3 regions of the Enterobacter sp. FW301-JW81 genome follow, and region 1 is predicted to be linked to each of the others. Evidence: riboswitches for the same ligand, from Rfam matches in the RefSeq annotation. Region 1 holds a riboswitch; each other region holds the start of a gene.
What was found. Region 1 has a riboswitch for thiamine pyrophosphate ahead of thiM (hydroxyethylthiazole kinase). Riboswitches for the same ligand answer to the same signal wherever they lie in the genome.

Region 1 (3,260 bases):
CCGGGCAAAATATTCCCGTGCGCCAGCACCCCGCTGCGCACCGCGTTTTTTACCGTTTCGGCAAACTTCAGGTACAGCGGCGTGTTGTCGGGCGCGGCGATCCGTTCATTCAGTTGAGCGATTAACCGGGTATGCGCTTGTTCCATCTCTGTTTTTCTCAGGCGTGGTGTGTCCTGCCAGTATAAGGCCTACCACCATGCATGAAAATGGTGAACCGGCCCAATACCGTGACCGACCTCCAGACTATCCGCTTTTGCCAGCGCCGCCGAGAGCCAGGCTTTCGCTTCCTGCACCGTATCGGCCCAGCTTTCATGCCGTGGGCGCAGCGCCGCCAGCGCGGCAGAGAGCGTGCACCCGGTGCCGTGGGTATTTTTGGTCTGCACGCGAGGCGCGGTGAAGCGCAGCTCGCCATCGGGGGTGAAGAGCCAGTCCGGGCTTTCCGCGTCATCCAGATGCCCGCCCTTCATCAGCACCGCCCCGCAGCCCATTGCCAGCAGCGCATTCCCCTGCTCTTTCATCTCGCGTTCAGTTTGCGCGTGCGGCGCACCTAACAGCGCGGCGGCTTCGGGCAGATTTGGCGTAATAAGCGCCACCTGCGGCAGCAGCTTTTTGCGTAGCGTCTCAACGGCGGAAGCGGAGAGCAGCGGGTCACCGCTTTTTGCTAGCATGACGGTATCCAGCACCACGTTTTGCACCTGATAGCGTTGAAGCCGTTCCGCCACCGCTTCAACAATATCCGTCTCGGCCAGCATGCCGATTTTGGTGGTATCGATGCGCACGTCGCTGAACACCGAATCCAGCTGCGCGGCGACAAAATCAGGCTCGATACGGTAGACCGACTGCACGCCTCGCGTGTTTTGCGCCACCAGCGCGGTAATGACCGAGCAGCCGTACGCGCCGAGCGCGGAGAACGTTTTCAGGTCGGCCTGAATGCCGGCGCCGCCGCTGGGATCGGTGCCGGCGATGGTCAGTGCGTTAATTCGCTTCATGCCTGCTCCTCCAGCGTGTAGAGCGCATCCAGGAACGCGCTGGCAAAACTGCCCGGGCCACCAGACTGCGCAACGGCGACCGTTCCGGCCCGCTTCATCCATCCGCAGGCGGCGGTAACGTTATCCAGCCGATCGCCCGGCAGCGAGCAGCTCGCCGCCACAACGGCAGAGAGCGCGCACCCGGTACCCACCACGCGCGTCATCAGCGGGTCACCGCCCGTGACCGTGCGGGTTCGCTGTCCGTCCGTGATGTAATCCACCTCACCGGTGACAACCACAATGGCATTAATCTGGCGGGCCAGCGCCTCGGCAGCAGGCACCGCGCTGGCGGCGGTGTCGGTGGTATCAACGCCGCGCCCGCCCGCGCTCATGCCGGCAAGGGCCAGAATTTCGGAGGCATTGCCGCGAATGGCCGCCGGCTTCAGGGCGAGAATTTGATGGCAAAAACGGGTGCGGAACGCCAGGGCGCCCACGGCAACCGGGTCCAGCGTCCAGGGTTTTCCTGCCGCCACCGCGCCCTCAATCGCCCGGCGCATCGACTGGGCGCGCGGCGACGTCAGCGTGCCAACGTTAATCAGCAGCGCATCGGCAATCCCGGCAAACTGTTCGGCCTCTTCGGCCTCAATCACCATCGCGGGGGATGCGCCAAGCGCCAGCAAAACGTTGGCCGTAAAGGTCTGCACGACATCGTTGGTCATACAATGGGTAAGCGGAGAACGGGTTCGGAAGTGGTGTAAAACGTGTAAATCGAGCAGGTCAGGCTGCATGGTTTCGCTCCTGCCTTGCGTGAAGAAGCGATGACCGGGAAGGCATCTGACTTCCCTACGCTGGCATTATCCAGATCAGGTAATACGGGTATTTCTCAGCCTTCACGTGGAAGGGCACCCCGAGTCAAAATACTTTTAAAACAATCGTTTACACATTATCTATATGTGAACGTTTAGTGTAACCGGGGCCGCTGGTAGGGTGCAAGATTTTTCGATTTATCACAGCAGTGATCACATTGAGGATATCTTAATCACGTAAAGACTCACAGGAAGTTGCTCACCCACTTGTACGCTGCTTAGCGTGCACAGAGCGGATGATTCACTTATAAGATTTCACCGTTAGCCTATATACCTTTCCCGGTTCCTCTTTATCATCTTAAGTTAATGTTTACATTTATATTTACGATATTTAATTATCATTGCCTGTAACATCTTTATTACTCAGCCATAGCAATTCAAGCGAGATACATTTTTACTAAATTTTCAATATAAATATTTTTTACAAGCAACAACCGAAAGACTGCCAGGCTCAATATGACCTTCACTCAAAACATAAGAAGAATTCGATAAAAAAGAATTTAGAAAAATCCATAAATTTACATTAACTGTTTTAGAGATTTAGCATCATTTCCCGCTAAAACACTTAAGAATACTTTATATAATGGTGTTTTATGTTTTTTTTCACACCTCATTCTCATAAAAAGCTATACACCTGTATTTATTGAGAAAATATCATTTCCTTCCCAACTAGCCAAATGAGCCACCGGTGCCACCCTTGATTTAGATCAACAATTAAAACTACACATTCATAGATAGTTACTACACGTTACGAAATAAGTTATTAAACCAAAATATCGAGATTATCGAGATATAACAATAAGTTATACCCTTGCGCCAGGATAGCGCATTTACTTTAATTTTTTTGCTTACATTGATGATGAGAGTTTATAAATGAAGTCTTTAAATAAATCAGTTATTGCTGTTTTTGTAATGGGTAATGTGTTTGCTAGTATGGCTAATGCTGCTGATGTAAACGTAAACCTTAACGATAACGTTAACAACCCGGGTACTTTCATTCAGATTCAGGGGACTGACAACACCGCATATAACCTTGATAACATCAAGGCTAGCAACGTTCAGCAAGACGGGCAAATCTACAACCTGCAAGGCGATATTGCTAAAGCAAATATTGCCATTAATAACGCACAAGATACAGCTAACACGGCTGTGAATAAAGCTGATGCAGCTCAAGCTGGGGTTGATGCCAATACACAATTTATTACGACTCTGAATCAGAAAATTGACGACAACAAAGCAGGTCAAAGTATCACCGACAGTAAGCAAGATATATTAATCAATGAAACCGGAAATAAAGCAAACACGGCTTTACAAGGTGTTGTTAAGAATGGCACTGATATTATCGACTTGCAAAATCAAAGCAAGTTGCAAGGTTCTGTATTAGCTAATCATGACCAACGTATTACCTCTTTAGAAAATGCGCCCA
Region 2 (3,260 bases), on a different contig from region 1:
TTTTGCTCCGGTGCATGGTATGACCGCAGTAGCCGCAGTATTTATGCGAGCGGTAAAACTCCGCCAGCTGCACGCCGCGCCCCGCCAGCTGGAACAGACCCACGTCCAGATCCAGTACCTGACGAACCGATCCCATATCCTGACGGCGAGGCTGTTGGATCAACCACACAGCTTCCCCCTGCCATTCGCCGATCTTCAGCGCAGGCTGCCCCACTAGATCGAACACCTCTGCTGCGCCATAAGGGATCTCTCCGCCAGGAAGCCATAATTTTTGTTCGTGACTGACGATCCACCAACCCAGATCTGATTTTTCAATAATACGATCCATATCTATTGCACTACCTTCGCTTCACTGACATGTTGTTAGCATTGTGGTTACATTTTGGATAAGCAGATTCAATCCTAAACCTTGCGGAGTCGACCATGTTAAACCAGCTGGAAAGCCTGACTGAGCGCGTTAGAGGAAGTAACAAACTGGTGGATCGCTGGCTACACGTGCGCAAGCATCTACTCGTGGCTTATTACAATCTGGTCGGTATTAAGCCTGGCAAAGAATCGTTTATGCGACTGAATGAAAAATCGCTGGATGATTTTTGTCAGGGCCTGGTCGACTATCTGTCCGACGGCCATTTCAATATTTATGAACGCATTATCCGCGAAATGGAAGGGACAACGCCGTATTTAGCGGCCAGCAAACTCTATCCGCTGCTGGAAGCCAACACCCAGCAGATTATGGACTACTACGATTCCACGCTTGAGAACGCCATCGATCACGACAACTATCTTGAGTTCCAGCGGGCGCTTTCCGACCTTGGCGAAGCGCTGGAAGAGCGATTCACGCTGGAAGATAAGTTGATCGCCCTCGCTCTGGATAACGGCCTGGATGTCAGCCACGAAGATAACATCGCGCGCCCTGCTTGAGTTATTAATCGTTAACGAGTAATTTACAACCATTCGCCCCTCTCACGAGGGGGATTTTTCTTGTCGGAGTGCCCAGTGTGAAAGCACGGGCTGAGACCGTTAATTCGGGATCCGCGGAACCTGATCAGGCTAATACCTGCGAAGGGAACAAGAGTCACACTGCTGTTGTATCGCCCCCGGGCGATCCTCTCTTGCTTCATCCGTCGTCTGACAAGCCATGTCCTTCACTTTTGGAATGAGCTATGTCTACTGCAAAACTGACCCGCCGCGAACAGCGCGCACAGGCCCAACGCTTCATTGATACCCTGGAAGGCACCGCTTTCCCGAGCTCTAAACGCATCTACATTTCCGGCTCGCAGGCCGATATCCGCGTCCCGATGCGTGAAATCCAGCTTAGCCCGACGCTTATCGGCGGCAGCAAAGATAACCCGCAGTTTGAAGACAACGAAGCCGTACCGGTGTATGACACCTCCGGCCCGTACGGCGATCCCTCTGTGACTATCAACGTTCAGCAGGGTCTGGCGAAGCTGCGCCAGCCGTGGATTGACGCGCGTAACGACTGTGAAGAACTGAGCGTACGTAGCTCTGCGTATACCAAAGAACGCCTGGCCGACGATGGTCTGGACGAGCTGCGCTTCGCCGGGCTGCTGACGCCGAAACGCGCCAGAGCGGGCAAACGCGTGACCCAGCTGCACTATGCGCGTCAGGGGATCGTCACGCCGGAGATGGAGTTCATCGCCATCCGCGAAAATATGGGCCGTGAGCGCATCCGCAGTGAAATACTGCGCCACCAGCATCCGGGCGAGGGCTATGGCGCTCGCCTGCCGGAGAACATCACGCCGGAGTATGTGCGTGAAGAAGTGGCCGCCGGCCGCGCGATTATCCCCGCCAACATCAACCACCCGGAATCCGAGCCGATGATTATCGGCCGCAACTTCCTGGTGAAGGTCAACGCTAACATCGGCAACTCGGCCGTGACCTCCTCCATCGAAGAAGAGGTGGAAAAGCTGGTCTGGTCAACGCGCTGGGGCGCGGACACGGTGATGGACCTCTCCACTGGCCGCTATATTCACGAAACCCGCGAGTGGATCCTGCGTAACAGCCCGGTACCGATTGGCACCGTCCCGATTTATCAGGCGCTGGAAAAGGTCAACGGTATTGCCGAAGACCTCACCTGGGAAGCCTTCCGCGACACGCTGCTGGAGCAGGCTGAACAGGGCGTAGACTACTTCACCATTCACGCGGGCGTGCTGCTGCGCTACGTGCCGATGACGGCGAAGCGTCTGACCGGTATTGTCTCGCGCGGCGGCTCCATCATGGCGAAGTGGTGCCTCTCCCATCACCAGGAAAACTTCCTCTACGAACATTTCCGCGAGATTTGCGAAATCTGTGCCGCGTACGATGTCTCTCTGTCGCTGGGCGATGGTCTGCGTCCGGGCTCCATTCGCGATGCCAACGATGAGGCGCAGTTTGCCGAGCTGCACACGCTGGGTGAGCTGACCAAAATCGCCTGGGAGTATGACGTGCAGGTGATGATTGAAGGCCCGGGACACGTGCCGATGCAGATGATCCGCCGCAACATGACGGAAGAGCTGGAGCACTGCCACGAAGCGCCGTTCTATACCCTGGGGCCGCTGACCACCGATATTGCGCCAGGCTATGACCACTTCACGTCCGGGATTGGTGCGGCGATGATCGGCTGGTTCGGCTGTGCCATGCTCTGCTACGTGACGCCGAAAGAGCACCTCGGCCTGCCAAACAAAGAGGATGTAAAGCAGGGGCTGATTACCTACAAAATTGCCGCCCATGCCGCCGATCTGGCGAAAGGCCATCCGGGCGCGCAAATCCGCGATAACGCCATGTCGAAGGCGCGTTTTGAATTCCGCTGGGAAGACCAGTTCAACCTGGCGCTGGACCCGTTCACCGCCCGCGCCTATCACGATGAGACCCTGCCGCAGGAATCGGGCAAAGTCGCACACTTCTGCTCCATGTGCGGGCCAAAATTCTGCTCGATGAAAATCAGCCAGGAGGTGCGCGACTACGCCGCCGCGCAAACCATTGAAGTGGGGATGGCGGACATGTCTGAAACCTTCCGCGCCAAAGGCGGCGAAATCTACCTCAAAAAAGAGGAGGCGTAATGTACCAGCCCGATTTCCCGCCCGTTCCCTACCGTTTAGGACTCTATCCGGTGGTGGACAGCGTAGCGTGGATCGAACGCCTGCTGGAGGCTGGCGTTCGCACAATCCAGCTGCGCATCAAGGATAAACGCGACGACGAGGTGGAAACTGATGTCATCGCCGCCATTACGCTGGGGCGTCGGTATAACGCCCGTCTGTTTA
Region 3 (3,260 bases), on a different contig from region 1:
ACTGGAAGCGGATATAGCGCACCACTGGCAGCAGCTTTCCCCGCTTCACTGGCGATTCTTTTTACGCCCCGGCATCCACTTTCACCATGGACGCGAGCTGGAAATGCGCGACGTCATCGCCTCTCTGGAACGCGTCCGCAAGCTGCCGCTCTACTCGCATATTTCGCGCGTGCACTCCCCAACGGCATGGACGCTGGATATTGAGCTGTCCCAGCAGGACAAGTGGCTTCCCTGGCTGCTGGGCTATGTGCCGTCAATGATTTTGCCCGGCGAGTGGGAGTCGATGAACAATTTTGCCAGCCTGCCGGTTGGCACCGGCCCCTACTCCGTCTCCCGTAATAACAACAGCCAGCTGAAAATCCGCGCGTTCGACGACTATTTTGGCTATCGGGCGCTGATCGACGAAGTGAACGTGTGGGTATTGCCGGATCTGAATGAAGAGCTGAGTGCAGGCCTGACGCTGGAAGGCCCTACCACGGGAGAAAAAGCCGTGGAGAGTCGCCTGGAGGAGGGATGCTACTATCTTCTGTTTGATGGCCGCACCCATCACGGGGCAAACCATGAGGTACGTAAGTGGATCAGCCACGTTTTATCCCCCTCCAATCTCATCTACCATGCGGAAGAGCAGTACCAGACCTACTGGTTCCCGGCGTACGGCCTGCTTCCGCGCTGGCACCACGCCCGCCCGGCGCACTGCGATAAACCCGCAGGGCTGGAGTCCATCACCCTGACCTACTACCGCGAACACGTGGAGCATCGTTTTATCGCCAGGATCATGACCAGACTGCTGGCAGCGCAGGGGGTCAGGCTGGAGATCCGGGAAGTAGACTATGACGAATGGCATCAGGGGGAACTGACCAGCGATATCTGGCTGAACAGCGCCAACTTCACCCTGCCGCTAGATTTTTCATTATTCTCACACCTGTATGAGGTCCCGCTGATCCAGCACTGCATCCACCGCGACTGGCAGCAGGATGCAGCCCTGTGGCGTGCGGGCGAAATGAATCTTGCCGTATGGTGCCAGCAGCTGCTGTCTGAACAGGCGATCGTCCCCTTGATACACCACTGGCTGATGATCCAGGGACAGCGCAGTATGCGCGGTTTGCGGATGAACACCCTGGGCTGGTTTGATTTCAAATCGGCCTGGTTTGCGCCGCCGGAACCATAACGCTTTCGTAATATTCACCAAATCATTACAATAGCGCCGTTCTCAACGGGGTGCTGCATCACAGATGTGCGCTGAGATAATACCCGTCGAACCTGATCCGGATAACGCCGGCGAAGGGATTTGAGGCTGTCGCTCAAAATCCTTTGCCACTCAACTTTGAGGTGCAAAGTGTTAAAAAAAGCTCTTCCCCTGCTGGCGCTGTTTGCGCTGCCTGCTTTTGCTAAGCCCGTTCTGACGGTCTACACCTACGACTCTTTTTCTGCCGACTGGGGCCCTGGCCCGGTCGTCAAAAAAGCCTTTGAAGCTGACTGTAACTGCGAACTGAAGTTCGTGGCGCTGGAAGATGGCGTCTCGCTGCTCAACCGTCTGCGCATGGAAGGTAAAAACAGTAAAGCCGATGTGGTGCTCGGCCTGGACAACAACCTGCTGGACGCCGCCTCGCAAACCAAACTGTTTGCCAAAAGCGGCGTAGCGGCAGAGGCCGTTAACGTGCCTGGCGGCTGGAAAAACGACACCTTTGTGCCGTTCGACTACGGCTACTTTGCTTTTGTTTACGACAAAAACAAGCTGAAAAACCCGCCGAAAAGCCTGAAAGAGCTGGTAGAAAGCGACCAGAAATGGCGCGTCATTTATGAAGATCCACGCACCAGTACGCCGGGCCTGGGCCTGCTGCTGTGGATGCAGAAGGTCTACGGGGATAAAGCGCCCGAAGCGTGGCAGAAGCTGGCCGCCAAAACCGTGACGGTGACCAAAGGGTGGAGTGAAGCCTATGGCCTGTTCCTGAAAGGCGAAAGCGACCTGGTATTGAGCTACACCACCTCTCCGGCCTATCACATTATCGCCGAGAAGAAAGACAACTACGCGGCTGCTGATTTTGCTGAAGGGCATTATCTGCAGGTGGAAGTGGCCGCGCGCACCGTCGCCAGCAAACAGCCGGAACTCGCAGAAAAGTTCCTGAAATTTATGGTTTCGCCCGCGTTCCAGAACGCCATCCCGGCAGGTAACTGGATGTATCCCGTCACGAACGTTGCGCTGCCAGCAGGTTTCGAGCAGCTAACCAAACCAAAAACCTCGCTGGAATTTACGCCGCAGCAGGTCGCCGCGCAGCGTGCAGCATGGGTAAGTGAATGGCAACGCGCCGTCAGCCGCTGATTCCCGGCTGGTTACTGCCCGGGCTGCTCGCCGCCATAGTGATGGTGGCGGTCAGCCTGGGGGCCTTTCTTGCGTTGTGGTTTAACGCGCCAGAGAGTGACCTGCCCGCACTCTGGCACGACAGCTATCTCTGGCACGTCATTCGTTTCTCCTTCTGGCAGGCGTTTCTTTCTGCCCTGCTGTCGGTGATCCCGGCTATTTTTCTTGCACGCGCGCTCTATCGCAGGCGTTTCCCCGGCAGGCAGGCGCTGCTGCGCCTGTGCGCCATGACGCTGATCCTGCCCGTGCTGGTGGCGGTATTTGGCATTCTGAGCGTTTACGGTCGCCAGGGCTGGCTGGCTTCCCTGTGGAGCCTGCTTGGTCTTGAATGGACATTCTCCCCCTACGGGCTAAAGGGCATTCTGCTGGCGCACGTGTTTTTCAATATGCCGATGGCGACGCGCCTCTTTTTGCAGGCGCTGGAGAACATTCCCGGCGAACAGCGTCAGATTGCCGCCCAGCTTGGGATGCGCGGCGCGTCATTCTTCCGCTTTGTCGAATGGCCGTGGCTGCGTCGCCAGCTCCCCCCCGTTGCGGCCTTAATATTCATGCTCTGCTTTGCCAGCTTCGCCACCGTACTTTCACTCGGCGGCGGACCGCAGGCGACGACCATTGAGCTGGCGATTTACCAGGCGCTGAGTTACGACTACGATCCCGGCCGCGCCGCGCTGCTGGCGATGGTGCAGATGGGGTGCTGTCTTGCGCTGGTGCTGCTGAGCCAGCGCCTGAGTAAAGCCATTCCCCCTGGCAGCAATCAAATAACCGGCTGGCGCGATCCGCAGGACAGCCTGCACAGCCGCGTCATCGATTTTATACTGATCGCACTGGCGCTCCTGCTGCTGCTGCCGCCACTGATGGCCGTTATCGTTGACGGTCTTAATCTCAATCTCCTGTCCGTCCT

Region 2: another riboswitch for thiamine pyrophosphate. It lies ahead of thiC (phosphomethylpyrimidine synthase ThiC); the one in region 1 lies ahead of thiM (hydroxyethylthiazole kinase).
Region 3: another riboswitch for thiamine pyrophosphate. It lies ahead of thiB (thiamine ABC transporter substrate binding subunit); the one in region 1 lies ahead of thiM (hydroxyethylthiazole kinase).

The regions. Positions count from the first base shown of each region.
Region 1 is NZ_JBYTBA010000002.1:442,379-445,638, reverse strand. It holds gene AC3WOK_RS09010 (GntR family transcriptional regulator) at 1-146, opposite strand, end outside; gene thiD (bifunctional hydroxymethylpyrimidine kinase/phosphomethylpyrimidine kinase) at 189-989, opposite strand; gene thiM (hydroxyethylthiazole kinase) at 986-1,756, opposite strand; TPP riboswitch at 1,792-1,888, opposite strand; gene AC3WOK_RS08995 (YadA C-terminal domain-containing protein) at 2,708-3,260, shown strand, end outside.
Region 2 is NZ_JBYTBA010000006.1:7,418-10,677, forward strand. It holds gene nudC (NAD(+) diphosphatase) at 1-328, opposite strand, end outside; gene AC3WOK_RS17965 (Rsd/AlgQ family anti-sigma factor) at 424-921, shown strand; TPP riboswitch at 976-1,085, shown strand; gene thiC (phosphomethylpyrimidine synthase ThiC) at 1,164-3,059, shown strand; gene thiE (thiamine phosphate synthase) at 3,059-3,260, shown strand, end outside.
Region 3 is NZ_JBYTBA010000004.1:147,282-150,541, forward strand. It holds gene sgrR (HTH-type transcriptional regulator SgrR) at 1-1,168, shown strand, start outside; TPP riboswitch at 1,205-1,305, shown strand; gene thiB (thiamine ABC transporter substrate binding subunit) at 1,337-2,320, shown strand; gene thiP (thiamine/thiamine pyrophosphate ABC transporter permease ThiP) at 2,296-3,260, shown strand, end outside.